4 regions of the Dactylosporangium sp. NPDC051485 genome follow, and region 1 is predicted to be linked to each of the others. Evidence: riboswitches for the same ligand, from Rfam matches in the RefSeq annotation. Region 1 holds a riboswitch; each other region holds the start of a gene.

Evidence for each region. Region 1 has a riboswitch for cyclic di-AMP ahead of AB0M46_RS34390 (C39 family peptidase). Riboswitches for the same ligand answer to the same signal wherever they lie in the genome.
Region 2: another riboswitch for cyclic di-AMP. It lies ahead of AB0M46_RS11525 (NlpC/P60 family protein); the one in region 1 lies ahead of AB0M46_RS34390 (C39 family peptidase).
Region 3: another riboswitch for cyclic di-AMP. It lies ahead of AB0M46_RS24490 (C39 family peptidase); the one in region 1 lies ahead of AB0M46_RS34390 (C39 family peptidase).
Region 4: another riboswitch for cyclic di-AMP. It lies ahead of AB0M46_RS25275 (C39 family peptidase); the one in region 1 lies ahead of AB0M46_RS34390 (C39 family peptidase).

Annotation. Positions count from the first base shown of each region.
Region 1 is NZ_JBFAZW010000075.1:18,207-22,362, forward strand. It holds gene AB0M46_RS34375 (M56 family metallopeptidase) at 1-190, shown strand, start outside; gene AB0M46_RS34380 (FMN-binding protein) at 226-726, opposite strand; gene AB0M46_RS34385 (ferredoxin reductase family protein) at 751-2,130, opposite strand; gene AB0M46_RS34390 (C39 family peptidase) at 2,114-2,869, opposite strand; cyclic di-AMP (ydaO/yuaA leader) riboswitch at 2,876-3,018, opposite strand; gene AB0M46_RS34395 (C40 family peptidase) at 3,415-4,156, shown strand, end outside.
Region 2 is NZ_JBFAZW010000015.1:129,768-133,923, reverse strand. It holds gene ptsP (phosphoenolpyruvate--protein phosphotransferase) at 1-559, opposite strand, end outside; gene AB0M46_RS11530 (HPr family phosphocarrier protein) at 552-857, opposite strand; gene AB0M46_RS11525 (NlpC/P60 family protein) at 1,022-2,017, opposite strand; cyclic di-AMP (ydaO/yuaA leader) riboswitch at 2,023-2,165, opposite strand; gene AB0M46_RS11520 (hypothetical protein) at 2,390-2,719, shown strand; gene AB0M46_RS11515 (hypothetical protein) at 3,079-3,522, opposite strand; gene AB0M46_RS11510 (ABC transporter permease) at 3,880-4,156, opposite strand, start outside.
Region 3 is NZ_JBFAZW010000044.1:11,904-16,059, forward strand. It holds gene AB0M46_RS24485 (transglycosylase domain-containing protein) at 1-1,873, shown strand, start outside; gene AB0M46_RS24490 (C39 family peptidase) at 1,905-2,783, opposite strand; cyclic di-AMP (ydaO/yuaA leader) riboswitch at 2,781-2,916, opposite strand; gene AB0M46_RS24495 (hypothetical protein) at 3,209-4,081, shown strand.
Region 4 is NZ_JBFAZW010000046.1:23,670-27,825, reverse strand. It holds gene AB0M46_RS25280 (methyl-accepting chemotaxis protein) at 1-1,680, shown strand, start outside; gene AB0M46_RS25275 (C39 family peptidase) at 1,696-2,427, opposite strand; cyclic di-AMP (ydaO/yuaA leader) riboswitch at 2,433-2,577, opposite strand; gene AB0M46_RS25270 (YbiU family protein) at 2,680-3,957, opposite strand; gene AB0M46_RS25265 (ROK family protein) at 4,056-4,156, shown strand, end outside.

The sequences.
Region 1 (4,156 bases):
CGCAGCGGACCCGGGGATGCTCCTGGCCGCCCACGGCGGGGATGCGACAGAACGGCTGCACCGGCTGCTGCACCGGCCCCGGCCGCTCCCGGCCACGCTGACCCGCGCCGCCGCCGGCCTCTTCCTGCTGCTGCCGGCCGTCCCGGTGATGATCGCCGCCGTGGTCGAGCGGTCACCGCTGTTCCCATAGTCCCGCGCGGGGCTGCTCCTAGCCAGCGCAGGAGATCACGGGGTGACCCGGAACTGGGCGGTGTCGAGTGCGGCCTGCAGCGAGGTGCGGTAGCTCTCGCTGGTCTGGGTTGCGCCGGACACCACGTCGATGCGGGCGCTCTGCGACGTCAGGGCCTGGGCGCGCAGCCGCGGCACCGCGAGCGCGGTGAGTTCGCGGGAGAACCCGCCGGGGGCCTGCAGCACGGTGACATCGGTGATGGTGACGTCGTCGATGCGGACCTGGACCTGGACCGGACCCCAGATGGTACCGACGGCCGGGCCATTGACGACGAGGACAGCGCCGGACCGGGTCACGGTGCCGGGGCTGGGCGCAGCCGCGGCCTCGGTGGCGTCCGGCCCCGGCGAAGGGTTGCCAGGGTCCGTGGTCGCGTCGGCATGCTGCGGTGCCGCGGCTGCGGGCACCGGGCGGACCGGTCCCATGGTTGAGGTCCGGTAGGTGAACACCAGGACGATCATCGCGGCCGTGCCGGCCAGCCAGAGCGTGATTCTGCGCACGCGGAACGTCTCCTCCGAGCCGGGCTACCAGGCGAAGCATTCGAGGTGGATGCGGTCGGCGCGCACGCCCGCCTGCCGGGCGGCGCGGGCCACCGCCTGCATCCACGCATCCGGACCGCAGACGAACACGTCGTGCTGCCGGACACCGGGCACCAGCTCGTCCAAGGCGCTGGACCATCCGGCCGGCAGCCACGATCCGTCCTCGGCGCGGGCGCCCACCAGGTACCGCACGCGCACGCCGCGGGTGGCGGCGAGATCGTCGAGCTCGTCGCGGAACAGGACCTCTGGTTCGGTCCCGGCACGGTAGAGCAACGTCGCCTCGCCCGCGGCGTAGGGCAGCTCCTCCAGCAGCGCCCGCAGCGGGGTGACACCCACCCCGGCGGCGATCATCGTGACACGACGGGCGGTGCGCCGCTCGGCGGTGAGACGGCCGTACGGGCCCTCGATGACCGCCCTCGTGCCGGGCCGCAGCCCGGCCACGGCTCGGCCGCCGTCGCCGTGGGCCTTCACGGTGATGCGCAGCCGGTCCGGGCCCGGTGGAGCGGACAGCGAGTACGGATGGGCGCGGCTCCAGCCCGGGCCGGACAGGAACCGCCACTGGAAGAACTGGCCGGCACGGACCGGCAGTTGCTGCAGGCGCCGCCCGCGCAGGTGAATCGAGTACACCCCGGGCGCCTCGGCCACGACGTGGTCGACCTCGATGCGGTGCCGCAGCGTGCGCCAGGCGGGCAGCCCGAGCCGGCAGGCAAGCACCACGCCGGCGCAACCTCCGTAGGCGCTCCACCAGTACAGCCGGGCCAACGGCGCGGCGAGGAAGTCCGCGCCGGTCCACAACTGGTGCGGCAGGACCAGGCCCACGCCGAGATAGGCGTACAGGTGCAGCAGGTGCCACGACTCGTAGCGCAGCCGGCGCCGCGCCGCCCGGATCGAGGTGACGGTGACCAGGACCAGCGCCGCGGTACCCACGGCCGCCAGCAGCATCCCCGGGTAGTTGGCAACCAGCTCCCAGGCCTGGCGCAACAGGGACAGGTGCAGGGTTTGCGCGTAGCCGACGGTGATCAAGACGAGGTGGGCGAGCATCAGGGTGAACGAGGTGAATCCGATCCGCCGGTGCCAGCCGGCCAGCCGGTCCTGGCCGTAGGCGCGTTCCAGGACCGGCACCCGGGCCATCAGCAGTACCTGGATGAGCAGCAGATCGGCCGAGACCAGCCCGGTCAGCCGGCCGACGGACGTGACGCCGGCGGCCAGCGAGCCGAGGCCGTGCAGGCCGCCACCGGAAGCCCACATCGTGACCACGACCAGGACGCTGGACGCCAGGGCCGGGCCCAGGACGTCCGGCCACCACGACGCCGCCGGGCCGCCATCAGCCGATCGGCGCTGCCGGTGCTCAATACGAGTAGCCACGCTGGGAGATCCAGTCGGCCAGCTTCGGAGTGCTCAGCCAGTAGGTGCCGTCCCCGCTCGGGTCGGCCGGGTCGGCGATCTTCACCGCACCGCCGCCGTCGCGGTATCCGACGACCGTCAGGTAGTGACCGCCCTCGTAGGCGTGCACGGCACCGGCGGTGTCGGTCACATGGCCCGCAATGTTGGCGACGATCGCCCGTCCGCCGCCGACCGTGGCCAGCACGTCGGCCTGCAGCTGCGCGGCCTGCGCGGGCGTTGCCGGGTAGGCCGGGATCTCCCTGGTCTGGTACACCGTACTGCCGTGCCCGAGCACGCGGTTGAGCACGCGGGTGGTGTCGAAGGCCGAGTTCGTCCCGCTGGTGGTGGTGCCCAGCATGGCCGCGGCCTCGTCCTGGCTGACGGCGTGACCGGCCGCCGTCAGCGCGATCCGGGTGGCCGCCGGCCCGCAGAAGTAGTAGTTCGGCTGCAACTGGAACTGGTACTTGAGGAGCATCGTCGCCGGCGCGGCGGCCGCCGGCTTGTCGAGCGGCGGCGCGGCCTCGTCGGCCTTCGGCGGTTGCGTGGCCGGCACGGCTCCCGCCGCGACGGTGCGCTCAGCCGGCGGATCGCTGAGCTGACTGAGGACGATGCCGGCCACGGCCGCCGCGGCGAGCAGCGCGCACGCGATCACAGTGGTCCGCGGCCGGCGGATACCCTCGGCGCGCCGGGCATGGTGCTGTAGGGGGTGGCTGCTGTGCACAGGCAGATCTCCTTACGCGTCCGCCTACCGGGTTAGCTGACGGATTCGGGCGCGAAGGTCGCCCTACCGCGGGCCGTCGGCCCGCGGATTCACCCCAGATGTGCGGTGGGTCCCCGGCTCGTGCATGCACGACTCAGCGGGCCTGCCCCGGCGTCACCTGTGGTGAGCACGAACCGGGCCAAGCGAGCCATGACGTTACTCAAGGGCCACCACCCTGCCAAGGCCAGCTAGCTGGAAGAAGCCGCACATCGATCGACTACGCAACGCGTTGCCAGCATCACGACACGGGCTCGCCCAGCGAGTCTAGCAGGTAATATGTAGCTAAATCAATGCCATTTATCTCCTACTGTCCGTAGGAGATGGCCTTGTGCTCGATGGAGACAGTGCGTAAGGTCTGCTGCGGCCGGGCACCTGGCGTCGATCAACTCCGATCGACGCGGTCGCCCGGTGCCGACCCGGCGACCCTCGGGCGCGCAATCCGCGGCACAGCGCAGTTGCGGCCCGAACCCGCCAGGCGGCCGTAGCGAAGAAGGAGTCCGCCGCACGTGCCGCCACGCCGCCCGCACTGCGTCCCGACCACCAACCTCCCCGCACGCGCCGCGATCGCGGTGCTCACCGCGGTCGCGGTGCTGCTGGCCGGCACCGGGGCGGCGCAGGCCGAGCCGACCCCGGCGGAGCTGGAAGCCCAGATCGACGAGATGTGGAACCAGCTCGAGCCCACCATCGAGCAGTACAACCGGGTGCACACCCAGCTCAAAGACAACCAGGCCAGGGCCGCGGCTCTGCAGCAGCAGTTGCAGCCGTTGCAGGCGCAGGTCGACGCGGCGATGGGCAAGATCAGCGATATCGCGGTCCGGCAGTACAAGATCGGCCGGGTCACGACCATGCAGGTGCTGCTCGGCGGCGGCACTCCGACCGACATGCTGGATCAGCTCGCGGTCATCAACGCGATCGCCCGCAACGAACGCGCCGAGATCCAGAGCGTGGCCGCCGCCCGGGACAAGCTCGCCGGCGACAAGCAGGCACTGGACGCGCTCATCGCCCAGGAGGCGACGCAGGACGCCGACCTGGCGGCGAAGAAGACCCAGATCGAGGGCAAGCTCGCCGAGTTGCAGAAGCTACGCCAGCAGGTGTACGGCAGCAGCGGCGCCACCGGCACCCTCAAGCCCGTTGCCTGCCCGGTCGAGTACCTCGGCGGGCCCGGCGGCACCGCGGCAAAGAAGGCGTGCGAGCTCATCGGCAAGCCCTACATCTGGGGCGCGGCCGGCCCCAAGGGCTATGACTGCT
Region 2 (4,156 bases), on a different contig from region 1:
TCGCGGTGTGGCTCGTCGGGCCGCCCTCGGCGGTCACCAGGCCGAGGACCACCGAGGGGTCCAGCCCCGCCGTGTCGGCCGGGGCCAGGTCGCGGGCGGCCAGGATGAACGGGTGGCCGGGCGAGGGCACGCCCGGCATGGACAGGCCCAGGCAGGCCGCGACGAGCCGGTCGCGCAGGTCGTCGAGGTCGGTGACCCGCTCGGCGAGGTATCCCCCGGCCGCCTCGAACGCCGCCCGGTGCTCGGCGAGGACCGCGGCGATGGCGTGCGGGGCCGGGGCGCCGGCCTCGATCGCCGCGAAGGCCGCGTCGGTGAGCATCTCGTCGGTCGCCATGAGCACCTGCGCCCGCAGCACCTCCGCCGCCGTCGGGTCGGCGGCCGCGTCGGCCCGGCGGGTGAGGTCGTCGGCGACGAGGGCGACGGCCCGCCGTACCGCATCCCGCTCCTCGGCGGCCGAGACCACCGCGGCGGGCGACGGCAGCGACGGCGGCGGCGCCAGGTGCAGCACCGGGCCCGCGGCCCGCCCGGGGCTCACCCCGAGACCGGCGAGCTCACGCATCGGACGCATCCAGGGACGGCGCATCCGGGGAAAGCGCAGCCAGGTCGCGGGCGAGGAGCGCGGCCAGTTCGTCGAGGGCGGCCTGCGCCCCCTCGCCGGAGGCCTCCAGGGTCACCGCCGTGCCCTGCTTGGCGCCGAGGGACAGCACCCCAAGCATGCTACGGGCCGGGACGGGCTTCCTGCCGTTGTCCGTGCTGATCGTCACGGCCACGGGCTGCTTCGCCGCGGCGGCGAAGCAGGGCGGCGGGGCGGGCGTGCAGGCGCTCGCCGACCCGACGATCACGGTCCGGGTGGGCACGACAGACCTCCTGAAGCTCGACGGTGACCAAGGCTCAACGATGGCTGGGCTCGACGGTGACCTTGATCGCCGCGCCGCGGGCGACGATGCCGAACGCGTCCGGCTGAACACCAAACACGGCCCGCCGCGGGTGCGGCGGGCCGTGCGGTGTGGCGGTGCGGGCGTTACGGGCGGCCGTAGCCGTAGAGCGTGTCGATGTCGATCGGGGCCACCTTCACCACGGTGCGGCTGTTCGGCGCGTGGATGATCTGGTTGTTGCCGATGTAGATGCCGACGTGCCCGAGCCCGTTGTAGAACACCAGGTCGCCCGGGACGAGCTGGCTGCGGGAGATGTGCTTGACCCTGGAGTACTGCTCGGCGGCGTTGTGCGGCAGCGACACCCCGGCCGCGTTCCAGGCCATCATGGTCAGCCCGGAACAGTCGAAGGTGTTCGGCCCGGCGGTGCCCCAGACGTACTTCTTGCCCAGCTGCGCCCACGCGTAGGAGACCGCCTTGCCGGCCGCGCCGGAGACCGCCGGCGGCGGCCCCGGGTTCGGCGCGGGCTTGGCCGGCGTCGTCGTCTTGGCCTTCGCGGCCGCCGCGGCGGCGGCCTGCTCGGCCTTGCGCTGCATCTCGTCGAGCCGGGCGATGTCGCCCTCGATCTGCTTGCGCCGGGTCTCCAGCTCGGTCTTCTGCCGGCTCTGCGCGGCGACCTGGTCGCCCAGCCGCCGCTGCTCCGCATCGACCGCGCCCTTGGCCGCGCTGAAGGCGTCGAGGTCACGCTGCTGGCTGCGGGAGATCTGCTCGAGGGTGCCGACCCGGTCGGTGAAGCTCTCCGACGAGGCCGCCCCGAGCATGAGCGACCAGGTGGCGAGGTTGCCACCGGTCTTGTAGGCGCTGACGGCGACCTGGCCGGCGTTCTCGCGGGCCGCGTCCATGCTGGTCTGCAGCGGCCCCAGGTCGGCCTGCAGCTTCGCGATCGCCGCCTGGGTCGCCTCGAGATCGCCGTTGACCTTGTTGTACTGCTCGACGACGAGCTCGACTTCCTTGTTGCCCTTGTCGATCTGGGCCTGGATCTCTTCCGGTGACGGGTCCGCGTGGGCCGCGCAGGCGGGCGCGACCATCGCCGCCACCGCCACCGCGGCCACCGCGGCGCGCAACACCGTCCGTCCGTTGAACACAGCAGGTTCCTTCTTCCCGCCGCCTACCGGGTGAGCTGGCGGGTTCGGGCGAGAAGAAGGCGCGCCCTACCGCGGGTCCGCGGATTCACCCCGATGGGGATCTGGTGGGTCCCCGGCTCGCGCGCACGCGACTCGGCGGAGCCTGCCCGGGCCACCCGGGGTTTGGGCGACGACGGCCGGCCAGGCCGAGACCCAACGTAACGGCAAGCCCGCGACCACGAAACCGCCCAGCGATGATCTAAGCGGGACTTAACGAGAACCTGCACTGATCGGAGGACACCCCTCATCGCCCGCACGGTCGATGGCCGGGCGGACCCCGCGCCGGGATCATCGTCTCGCCCTTCGTGTGGTGCCCCGGGCCGGAGGACCCCAATGGACGCCTACTCGCTCGGCCAGCTCTTCGGCTGCGGCCTGCTGTGCCTGTGCCCCCTGATCGTGGCGATCGTCATCGCCGTCGCGGCCGGCAAGCGCGGCGGCGCCAGGCACGACTCCGGCGGTGGTGGCGAGCCACCGCCGGCGAAGACGTGGCAGCCGCCGCAGCCGGCCCCGCTCTGCGGCAGCTGCGGCGGCAGCGGCAAGCAGTCGGACACCTGCAACGGCGGCTACGTCTACGGCGCCGACGGCCGCCCCCAGCATCACCACTTCTGCGGCGGCACCGGCTACGTGCGCTGCACGAGCTGCAACGGCACCGGCCACCGCTGAGGCCGGCCTTTGCCCGCACATCACCTTCTGTGCCACCAACGCCACCGTCCGCAGTATGTGTCGTCGCGGTTTCCGGCTGAGCGCGATGGCGTTGGGAAGTGTCGATGTACGGCTGAGGCCAGCGCTATTTCGGTGCGGTTGGCCGGCCGACCTCCATGACTTCGTCTGCCAGACACAACCCGGCACAGGAAGGGCAGTCACGCTGAGTCGCGTCGAGGTCGCAGACCCACGACGGGTGCACGCTTCCGCTTGATGTCAGTGCGCTGGCTGCCTGCGGCCTGCGGGCCCGATCAGGTACACCCGATTGGACGGTTCCAGGGGCATGCAAGGCCTCGCCGGCCCTTCGTGACGTCAGGTCGTCATCGCACAGATGTATCGGACGCGGCCCGCGCGATGTCGCGCGCGAGGTGGGAGGCACGCAGGCCGACCGACCGTAGTCGGCGCAGGTCCACGAGCGTGTCATGCATGAGCTGGACGTGAAAGTAGTTGACATACTCCAGGACCGCGAACAGTGCAAAGGCCAGTCCTGGCCAGGAGGTGCGCCCTGGATCCGTCGCCGCGACGGATCCAGTGGCCACGAGGCCAGCGGCCAGGAACAGCGGGTTGACGATGCGGGCCGCGCGAAATGCCGCCAAAGCCGGAATGTGGCGCCGGCGAACGCTCATCTGATGCAGTTTGGCTACCCAGTACGCGGCGCCCTCGACAAGCAAGAGCGCAAACAACGCGAAGCCGACCAGGTTGGTTGCCGTAGCCGGTAGCCCGACCAGGCCGAACCATACCCCGCCTTGCAGTGGGATGTTCATGAGTTCCAGCGCAGCCAGCGAGCGCAGACGTCGGCGAACAGCCTGACCGGGTGTTGCGCCGATGGGGGCACTCCGCACGCCAGCCATTATGGATCATGAACTGCCGCGACCTATGTCAACGACACCCGCTACTTCGGCGTCACCATGCAGGCCCTCATCGATGTCGATGCCACCGCGGCCGCGTCGATTCCGGATGGAAGGCCCGGCTGACTGCCGGGCCTCCCATCCGAGGGCGACGTCGTGGCGTGCCTCGTCGAGACAGCTGCGAGCATCGCTGAGCACGTGCCGGCGTGCGTCAAGCGCTCACCGGCACGTGGCCGGACGACGAGACGCACACCCCGGACTTCGACACAGACCTCAGTCCTGGGCGCGTCCCGTGGTGAGGCGGGCGAGGACCAGGGCGACGAGGATGACCAGGCCGTACACCGCCTGGATCCACTGCGCCGAGACGCCGGCGAGGGTGAGCACGTTCTCGACCAGGCCGAGCACGAGCACGCCGCACAGGGCGCCGAAGAGGGTGCCCTTGCCCCCGTTCATGCTCACGCCGCCGATGACCGCGGCGGCGAACACCTTGAAGATCATGCCGTCGCCCTGTGCGGCGGCGATGGAGCCGAGGCGGCCGGTCATGAGCAGG
Region 3 (4,156 bases), on a different contig from region 1:
CACCACGTTCTACGACGAGAACCGCCGCGACATCCCGCTCGATCAGGTCGCCCCGGTCATGCGGCAGGCCGTGGTGGCGGCCGAGGACACCCGCTTCTACCAGCACCACGGCGTGGACCTGAAGGGCGTGGCGCGCGCGTTCGTGTCCAACAGCCGCGGCGGCGCGCAGCAGGGCGCCTCGACGCTGACCATGCAGTACGTGCGCAACGTGCTCAAGAACGACCCCGGCCTGACGCCCCAGCAGCACCTGGACGCGCTCTCCGACACCCCGGCCCGCAAGCTGCGCGAGATGAAGCTGTCCCTGGCGCTCGAGCAGCGCCTCGGCAAGAACGAGATCCTGCAGCGGTACCTCAACATCGCCTACTTCGGCGCGGGTGCCTACGGCATCTACGCCGCCGCCCAGACCTACTTCGGCAAGAATCCGGCCGACCTCACGCTGGCCGAGGCGGCCATGCTGGCCGGCGTGCTGCAGTCTCCGGACGTGGACAACCCGCTGCGCGGCGAGCGGGAACATGCGCTGCAGCGGCGGGCCTACACCCTCGACTCGATGGCGAAGATGCACGCGGTCACGCCGGCGGCGGCGAACGCGGCCAAGACCGCCGAGGTGCGCCTGACGGAGCTGCGGCCGCCCAACGACTGCACGGCGGTCGACGCCGCGCACAACGACTGGGGCTTCTTCTGCGACTACTTCCGGCAGTGGTGGAACAGCCAGGCCGAGTTCGGGACCACCGCGACCGAGCGCGACGAGGCGCTGCGCACCGGCGGCTACACCATCGTCACCTCGATCGATCCCGGCATCCAGGCCGCGGCGCTGGGCCAGTCGCTCGGCGTCTACGGCTACGGCAACGCCCGCTCGCTGCCCCTGGCCGTCGTCCAGCCGGGCAGCGGCCGGGTGCTGGCGATGGCGGTCAATCGGCACTACAGCCTGGAGGCCAACCCGCCGGAGCACCCGAACTACCCCAACACCGTCAACCAGCTCGTCGCGGGCGGTTCGGGCGTCGCGGGGTACCAGGCCGGATCGACCTTCAAGATGTTCACGATGCTCGCCGCGCTGGACTCCGGGCGGCCCCTGAACACGCACTTCAACGCGCCGGCCCGGCTGGTCACCATCTGGCCGGGCGACGGGTCGTCCGGCTGCGGCGGGCGGTGGTGCCCGGCCAACGACACCCCGAGCTGGATGGACGGCGACCGCACGATGTGGAACGGCTTCGGGCGCTCGGTGAACACGTACTTCGTGTGGCTGGAAGAGCAGGTCGGCGCCAGCCGGGCGATCGAGATGGCGCAGCGGCTGGGCATCGTCTTCCGCGACGACCATGACGCGGCGCTGGCGGCCAAGGCCGACACATGGGGCTCGTTCACGCTGGGCGTCGCCTCGACCAGCCCGCTGGACCTGGCCAACGCCTACGCGGCGGTGGCGGCCGGCGGCGTGTACTGCCAGCCGCTGCCGGTGCTGTCCATCAAGGACGCCGACGGCAAGACGCTGGACGCCGGCACCCCGAAGTGCCGGCAGGTGGTCGACCCGGACGTGGCCGCGGCCGCGACCGACGCCGCCCGCTGCCCGGTCAGCAAGGGCTCGGCCTACGGCAAGTGCGACGGCGGCACCGCCGAGGCCGTCTCCGGGATCCTCGGGCGGCCGGTGGCGGGCAAGACGGGCAGCGCGGAGTACAACGCCACGGAGACCTTCGTGGGCTTCACCCCGCAGATCGCCGCGGCCGGCATCGCGGTCAACCCGGACAACCCCAACGACTACGTGGGCGGCGGCGTCTCCAGCTCGGTCAACGGGGCCGTGGCGCACACCATGGCGTTCGCGCTGCGCGGCGTGCCGGTCCAGAACTTCGCCGTCCCGAGCCGGGCCCGGGCGATGGGAGCCTGAACCGGCGGACGCCGCGCGGCGGTCGAAGCGATCAGGCCGAGTAGCCGCGCTGGGCGATCCAGTTGGCCATGTTGGCGATGGACAGGGTGTAGGAGCCGGACCCCTGGGCGTCGGCCGGATCCGCGATCTTCACGGTCTGGCCGCCGTCGCGGTAGCCGACGATGGTGAGGTAGTGCCCGCCCTCGTAGGAGTGGCCGCGCCCGGCGTCGTCGGTGGTCGTGCCGGCGATGTTGGCCACGACGGCGTACCCGTGCGAGACCGCGTTGACGACCGCCGCCTTCAGCTCGGCGATGTCGGCCTCGGAGGCCGCCTGCCCGGTGATGAAGTGGGCCTTGTAGAGGTCGGTCTTCAGGTACGCGTTGAGCGCACGCGTGGTGTCGTTCGACGAGTTGGTGCCGCCCTCGGTGGTGCCCAGGCTCTGGGCGACCTCCGACTGGCTCGGGAAGAGGCCCTTGACCGTGAGCGCGATGCGGGTCGCGGCCGGACCGCAGAAGTAGTAGTTCTCCTGGAGGGCGAACTGGTACGTCAAGTCTTTCTGGACCGGGACGGTCGGGGTGGGGGAAGCGCTGGGGGCCGGGGCGGCGCTGTGGGCCTGGGCGGGCGCGGCCTTGGTGGTCGCCGGGGCCGCGCCGTGCTGCTGCGGCGGGGCCGCCGGCGTGTCGTGCGCGCCCGTGGATCCGGCGGGGACCTCGCCGACCAGCGCCTGGGCGTCGGCGGCCCGGACCGTCGTGGCGCCCGGCGGGGTGGACGTGGCGGAGGAGCGCTGCAGGCCGGCGACGCCGAGGCCCGCCGCGACGGCGAGGACAGCGGCCGCGGCGGCCACGAGGGGGATCCGGCGGCGGCCGGGCCCGGACGGGTCGCCCTGCCGGGGGTTGTGCCGGGGTTTGTAGAGGTAGCTCAGGGGTACCACTCCTTCCGGTACCGCTTACCGGGTTAGCTGACGGGTTCGGACGCCGAAGGTCGCCCTACCGCGGCAAACGCGGACTCACCCCAGAACGTGGGTCCCCGGCTCGTGCCTGCGCACGACTCAGCGGATCCGCCACGCCGTCACCCACTGTGAGTGAAAGACGTCGGCGAGGTGGACCCGGCGAGGCTATTCGAGCCGGTCAACAGGGCTTTGCACCCCCCGTCGAAACGGCTACGGGGCGTGATGCCCAGGCGAAAAGCGCCCCGGCGCACACGGCTCGGGCGCCGTTTATCATGCCCAGAATCACCCCCTCACCCCGGGGGTCCTAGTCTCGCCGGATGCTCGCCGGTGCCGACGAAAATCCGCAGCCCAGCGACGAGACCGAACCGGGTCCTCGCCATCTGCGAACTCGCTCTGGCCGCCAATCGGTGGCCCGCCTCCGTGTCCTCCTGCCGGACCCCGCCCGCTTCGACGCGGTGCGCGACCGGCTCCGCCCCCTGCTGCCGGACCCCGCCCGCCTCGACGCGGTGCGCGACCGGCTCCGCCCGCTGCTGAGCCTCGGCCCCCGCCGGGGCGCGGCGGCGGCGACCGTGTTCGCCGTGGCCGCATTCGGGCTCACGGCCGTGCTGACCGCCCCGGGTGACGACCCGGACGTCACCTCGGCCGAACGCCCGGCCGCCGCGACTGCCGGTCCCGACTCCTCGCGGGAGGAAGGAGAGGTGGCTTCCCGCAACCATGAACGGGCGCCGGCCAACCCGCCCGCCCCGTCCAAGAAGTCCAAGTCCAACCCGCCGAAAACCTCCGACCCCTCGAACCCGTCCAACCCCTCCAACCCGTCCGACACGTCCCCGCCGTCCGCCGCGCCCACCAAGGTGGCGCCCGTGGGCGGGCTCAGCCAGATGGAGATGGACAACGCGCTGGCCATCGTCGCGGTGGCCAAGCGGGAGAGGCTGCCCAAGCGCGCGGTCGTGGTGGCGCTGGCCACCGCGCTGCAGGAGAGCCACCTGCGCAACCTGGCCAACGGCAACCTCCCCGCGTCGCTGGAGCACCCGAACGAGGGCGTGGGCTACGACTACGACTCGGTCGGGCTGTTCCAGCAGCGGCCCAGCTGGGGCAGCATCGAGCAGCTCATGAACCCGGAGGAGTCGGCCCGCCGCTTCTACGCGGCGCTGCTGCGCATCCCCGGCTGGGGCGACTACGCGGTCACCGTGGCCGCGCAGAAGGTCCAGGGCTCCGCCTTCCCCGACGCGTACGCCAAGTGGGAGGGCCTCGCCAACACGATCGCCGACGCCACGATGTAAGGCCGCCGCCGATCCTTCCCGTTGTCATTCGTTTGCCGGCCCGGCCTCGCCCGGGCCGGCACGACGATGAGCCGC
Region 4 (4,156 bases), on a different contig from region 1:
CTCGACGCGCGGTCGGTGCGGCCGCTGGCCGCGCTCGGCGACCTGCGCGACATGGAGGGCGACACCCGGGTGCAGGTGTGGGAGTACCTCGCCGCCGCCCCGGCCGACCGGCAGGCCATGCGGGCCGACATCGCCCGGACCGACCGCAGCGCCGACGCCGACATCGCCGACTACCTCGCCACGCACGCCGGGGCCGGCGCCGATCGCGAGCGGCTCATGGGCGACTTCGCCGGGAAGCTGCACGCCTGGCGCGCGGTGCGCGACCAGCAGGTTCTGGCCGCCGCCGACGCCGGGCGGCCCGACGCGGCGTACGCCGCCGCCGGCGGGGCCCTCGCGGACGCGAACGAGGCCATGGCCGGCCCGCTCGACAAGCTGTTCACCGCCGAGGTCTCCGCCGCCAGGGCCCGCGTCGATGCCTCCAACCGCGGCTACACGCGGGTCCGGTTGCTCGTCACCGGCATCATCCTGCTCGGGCTGGGCCTCGCGGTCGCCGCCGCGCTGCTGCTGACCCGCTCGGTGCTGGCCTCGGCCCGGCGCATCAGCGGCGTGCTGCACGCCGGGGACCGCACCCGGCGCATCGGCGCGAACCCCGACGCCAGCGAGATCGGCGACCTGGGCCGGCAGCTGGACCGGATGTTCGAGGCGATGCAGGAGCAGGAGGAGCACCTGCAGCGCGAGCGGGCGGCCAAGGAGGCCCAGCTGGTGCGCAACACGGTGCGCCAGCAACTGGCCGAGCAGAGCACCCGCCGGCGGGCCGGGGAGATCCTCGAACGGACCAGCGGGGCGGTGCTCACCGAGCTGCGCAACGTCATGGCCCAGGCCGACGCGGTGCTCGGCGCGGCCGACTCGATCGAGCGGCAGGCGTCGTCGGCCTACGAGGTCACCCGTACCGTCGTCGGCCGGGCGTCCACTGTGGACACCGTCGTCGGCGCGGTCAACGCGAGCCTGGGACGGGTCGACGGGATCGCCACGCTCATCGCCGGCATCGCCGGGCAGACCAACCTCCTCGCGCTCAACGCGACCATCGAGGCGGCCCGGGCGGGCGCGGCCGGGCGCGGCTTCAGCGTCGTGGCCGGCGAGGTGAAGGCCCTGGCCTCGAAGACCAAGGACTCCACCGACGAGATCGCCACCACGGTGGAGGCCCTCGGCGCCGACGCCGCCGCGATGGCCTCGGTCATCGCCGACATGAGCGACGGCGTGGTCTCCGTCGGCGGCGTCACCGCCGAGCTCAACGACGTCTCGGTGCGCCAGCGCGACGCCGTGCACCGGCTGGTGCAGAGCGTCCGCGAGGCGGTCGGCCGGGTCGAGGCGCTCAACCAGGTGACCGACCGCCTCGAACGGCGCCGGCACAGCCGGGCCGCCGTCGAGGGCCGGATGACGATCCGCGTCGGCGAGCGCAGCCACGACGTGGAGCTGCTCGATCTGAGCATCAGCGGCGTACGCTGCGCGGTCGTGCCGCAGTGGCACGCGAGCGTCGGCGGCCCGGTCGAGCTGACCCTCGAGTTCGGCACCGACCGCATCACGGCCCGCGGCCGCGTCGTGCGCCTCATCGACGGCGAGTACGGCGAGGAGGCCGGTATCGAGTTCCAGCAGCTCGACCCGGCCGCCCAGGCCCGTATCGACACGTTCCTGGGGCATCTCCTGCGCCCGGAGCAGGCCCAGGAGATGCTCACCGGGTGAGTGTTGCCGCGAGCGCTACGCCGAGTAGCCGCGGGCGGCGATCCAGTTGGCCATGTTCCAGGTCGACATCCAGTAGGTGCGCGAGCCGAACATGCCCGACGGGTCGGCGACCTGCACCGCCCGGCCGCGGTCGCGGTAGCCGACCAGCGTGATGTAGTGGCCGCCGGAGAACTCGTGGTAGACGCCGCTCTCGTCGGTGGCGCCGCCGACGATGTTGGCCACCACGGCCCGCCCGCTGCTCATCGCCGCGACGGCGTCGCGCTGCAACTGCTCGGCCTGGGCGCCGGTGGCCTGCTGGCCCGGGATCCAGCGGGTGCGGTACTCGTCCTTGCCCAGCACCCCGTTCATCGCCCGGGTCACGTCGGCCGCCGAGTTCGTGCCGTTGACCGTGGTGCCCAGGCGGGCGGCGAGGTCGCCCTGTGACAACGCGACGCCCGAGGAGGTCAGCGCCATGCGGGTCGAGGCCGGGCCGCAGTAGTAGTAGTTTGGTTGGAACTGGAAGTCATAGTCGACGGAGTGCGCCTCCGGCGAGGTCAGCAGCGGGTCGGGGGCCGGCGGGTCGGCCGGTTTGCCGGGCGCGGCGGTGGCCAGCGCGGGCGCGGCCGCCTTGGCGGTGTGGGCGTCGGCGGGTTCGGACGTCTGGTGGAGCACGGCGGCCGTCGTCACCGTGGCGGCGAGCATGGCGGCCGAGCCGATCAGCGCGGGGACCGGCCGCCGGGTCAGCGTGCCGAGATCTGGGTAGCGCACAGCGGAACTCCTTCCGGTGCCGCCTACCGGGTTAGCTGACGGGTTCGGGCGGGAAAGATCGCCCTACCACCGGACCGTGAGGGCCGGTGGATTCACCCCGGGACTGCGATGGGTCCCCGGCTCGCCTACGCGACTCGGCGGATCGGGGCCGGCGCCACCCGTTCGGGGGCAGAGGGTCCGGCCCGGACGCCGCGACATTACTGATCGGTATCCGGGCCGGGAACGGGGGTCCGAAATGCTGCGACCTGGCGGTCAGGCGACGGCGAGATCCATGCCGCGGCGGCCGGTCGGGTTGAGGTCGGCCAGCTGGAAACGATCCGGCCAGGCACGCTCGTAGTGCTCCTCCGGGAAGTCCGACGGGCTCGAGCCGGTCTCGAAGGCCGCCCGGACGTCCGCCGCGTAGCGCTCGTTGCGCGGGCACCACGGGGCGGCCGGGATGTACATGACGTTGCCCCAGCCGCGCTGCCGCCGCACCGGCGCGACGCTGTGGATCATGTCGCTGTGCCACCACACGGAGTCGCCGGCGCGCACGTCGGGGATGCCGGCCAGCGCCCGCACGAGCAGCGGGTGCCAGCGCTCGTTGGCCGGGAAGACCTGGTTCACCGTCACGCCGCACATGTCGTCCTCGGGCACGTCGGACAGCAGGGGGCGCAGCATCAGGTACGCCATCGCCGCCGGGATGGGGACGGTGTGCAGGACGCCCTGGTCGTGGTCCATGTCCGACAGTGCGGTCCAGCCCTGGAAGGTGCGGAAGGCCGAGCACATGGTCGTGCCCGGGTACTGCGGCCCGTCGGTGCGGTAGGCCGCGTCCCAGGGGTCGTAGGCCTCCACCGAGCCGTCGAACAGGTGCCGGAACGCCCGCTGGTAGGACTCGGTCATCCACAGGTCGAGCGTCCCCGGGTCCAGATGCGGGTTGAGGCCGGCCGAGTCGGCGCCCTCGGGCCGGCGGCGGATGCGGTCCGGGTAGAGCGAGTCGCGGTCCGGGTCGAACCACCGGACCCCTTCCGAGTCGTACTTCCACTGCCGGTTCAGGAACGCCTGCACGCGCGCCATGCGGTCGCTCGTGCGGGCCTGCATCTGGGCCGGGGACCAGTAGATCGGGTAGATCTCGGGCCGCGAGCCGACGGTGCCGAAGAAGTCGTCGCCGGGGCCTCGGTACTGCTCGAAGAAGCGGTTGCCCTCGACGTACTCGACGATGTTGCGGTCCCAGCCCAGCGCCTCGTCGCGGTCGAAGTGCCCGCGCACGACCACGCAGCCGCGCCGGTGTAGCAGCTCGGCCTGCCCGGCCGGGACGGTGCCGGCGGCGATGTCGGCGTAGTCGATGACCGGCCAGACCTGCTCGCCGCGGGCCCGCGCCGCCTCGATCTGCTCGACCTCGGCCTCGACGCGCCGCTCGACCGCGGCGAAGACCTCCTCGACGGTGCGCCCGGACGCCGCGATGCGGGCCCGGATCGCGGCCTTGACCTCGCGGATCGCGCCGGGCAGGTCCGCCGGCGTCTCCTCCCAGTGCGGCAGGGCTGGTGCAGACACGGCCGCCCCCCTCTCGTTCTAGTCAGGACTCCTTATTTGTATCTCGACGGTACGCACCCGCCCCACTTCTAGGCAAGACTCCTGACTAGAATCCGTATGTGGACGTTGCCAGGCCCTCACTGGAGCTGGTCCGCTCGCTGACCGACGAGCACGTGCTGCGCGCGCTGATGCGCCACCGCCGCCTGACCCGGGCGGAGCT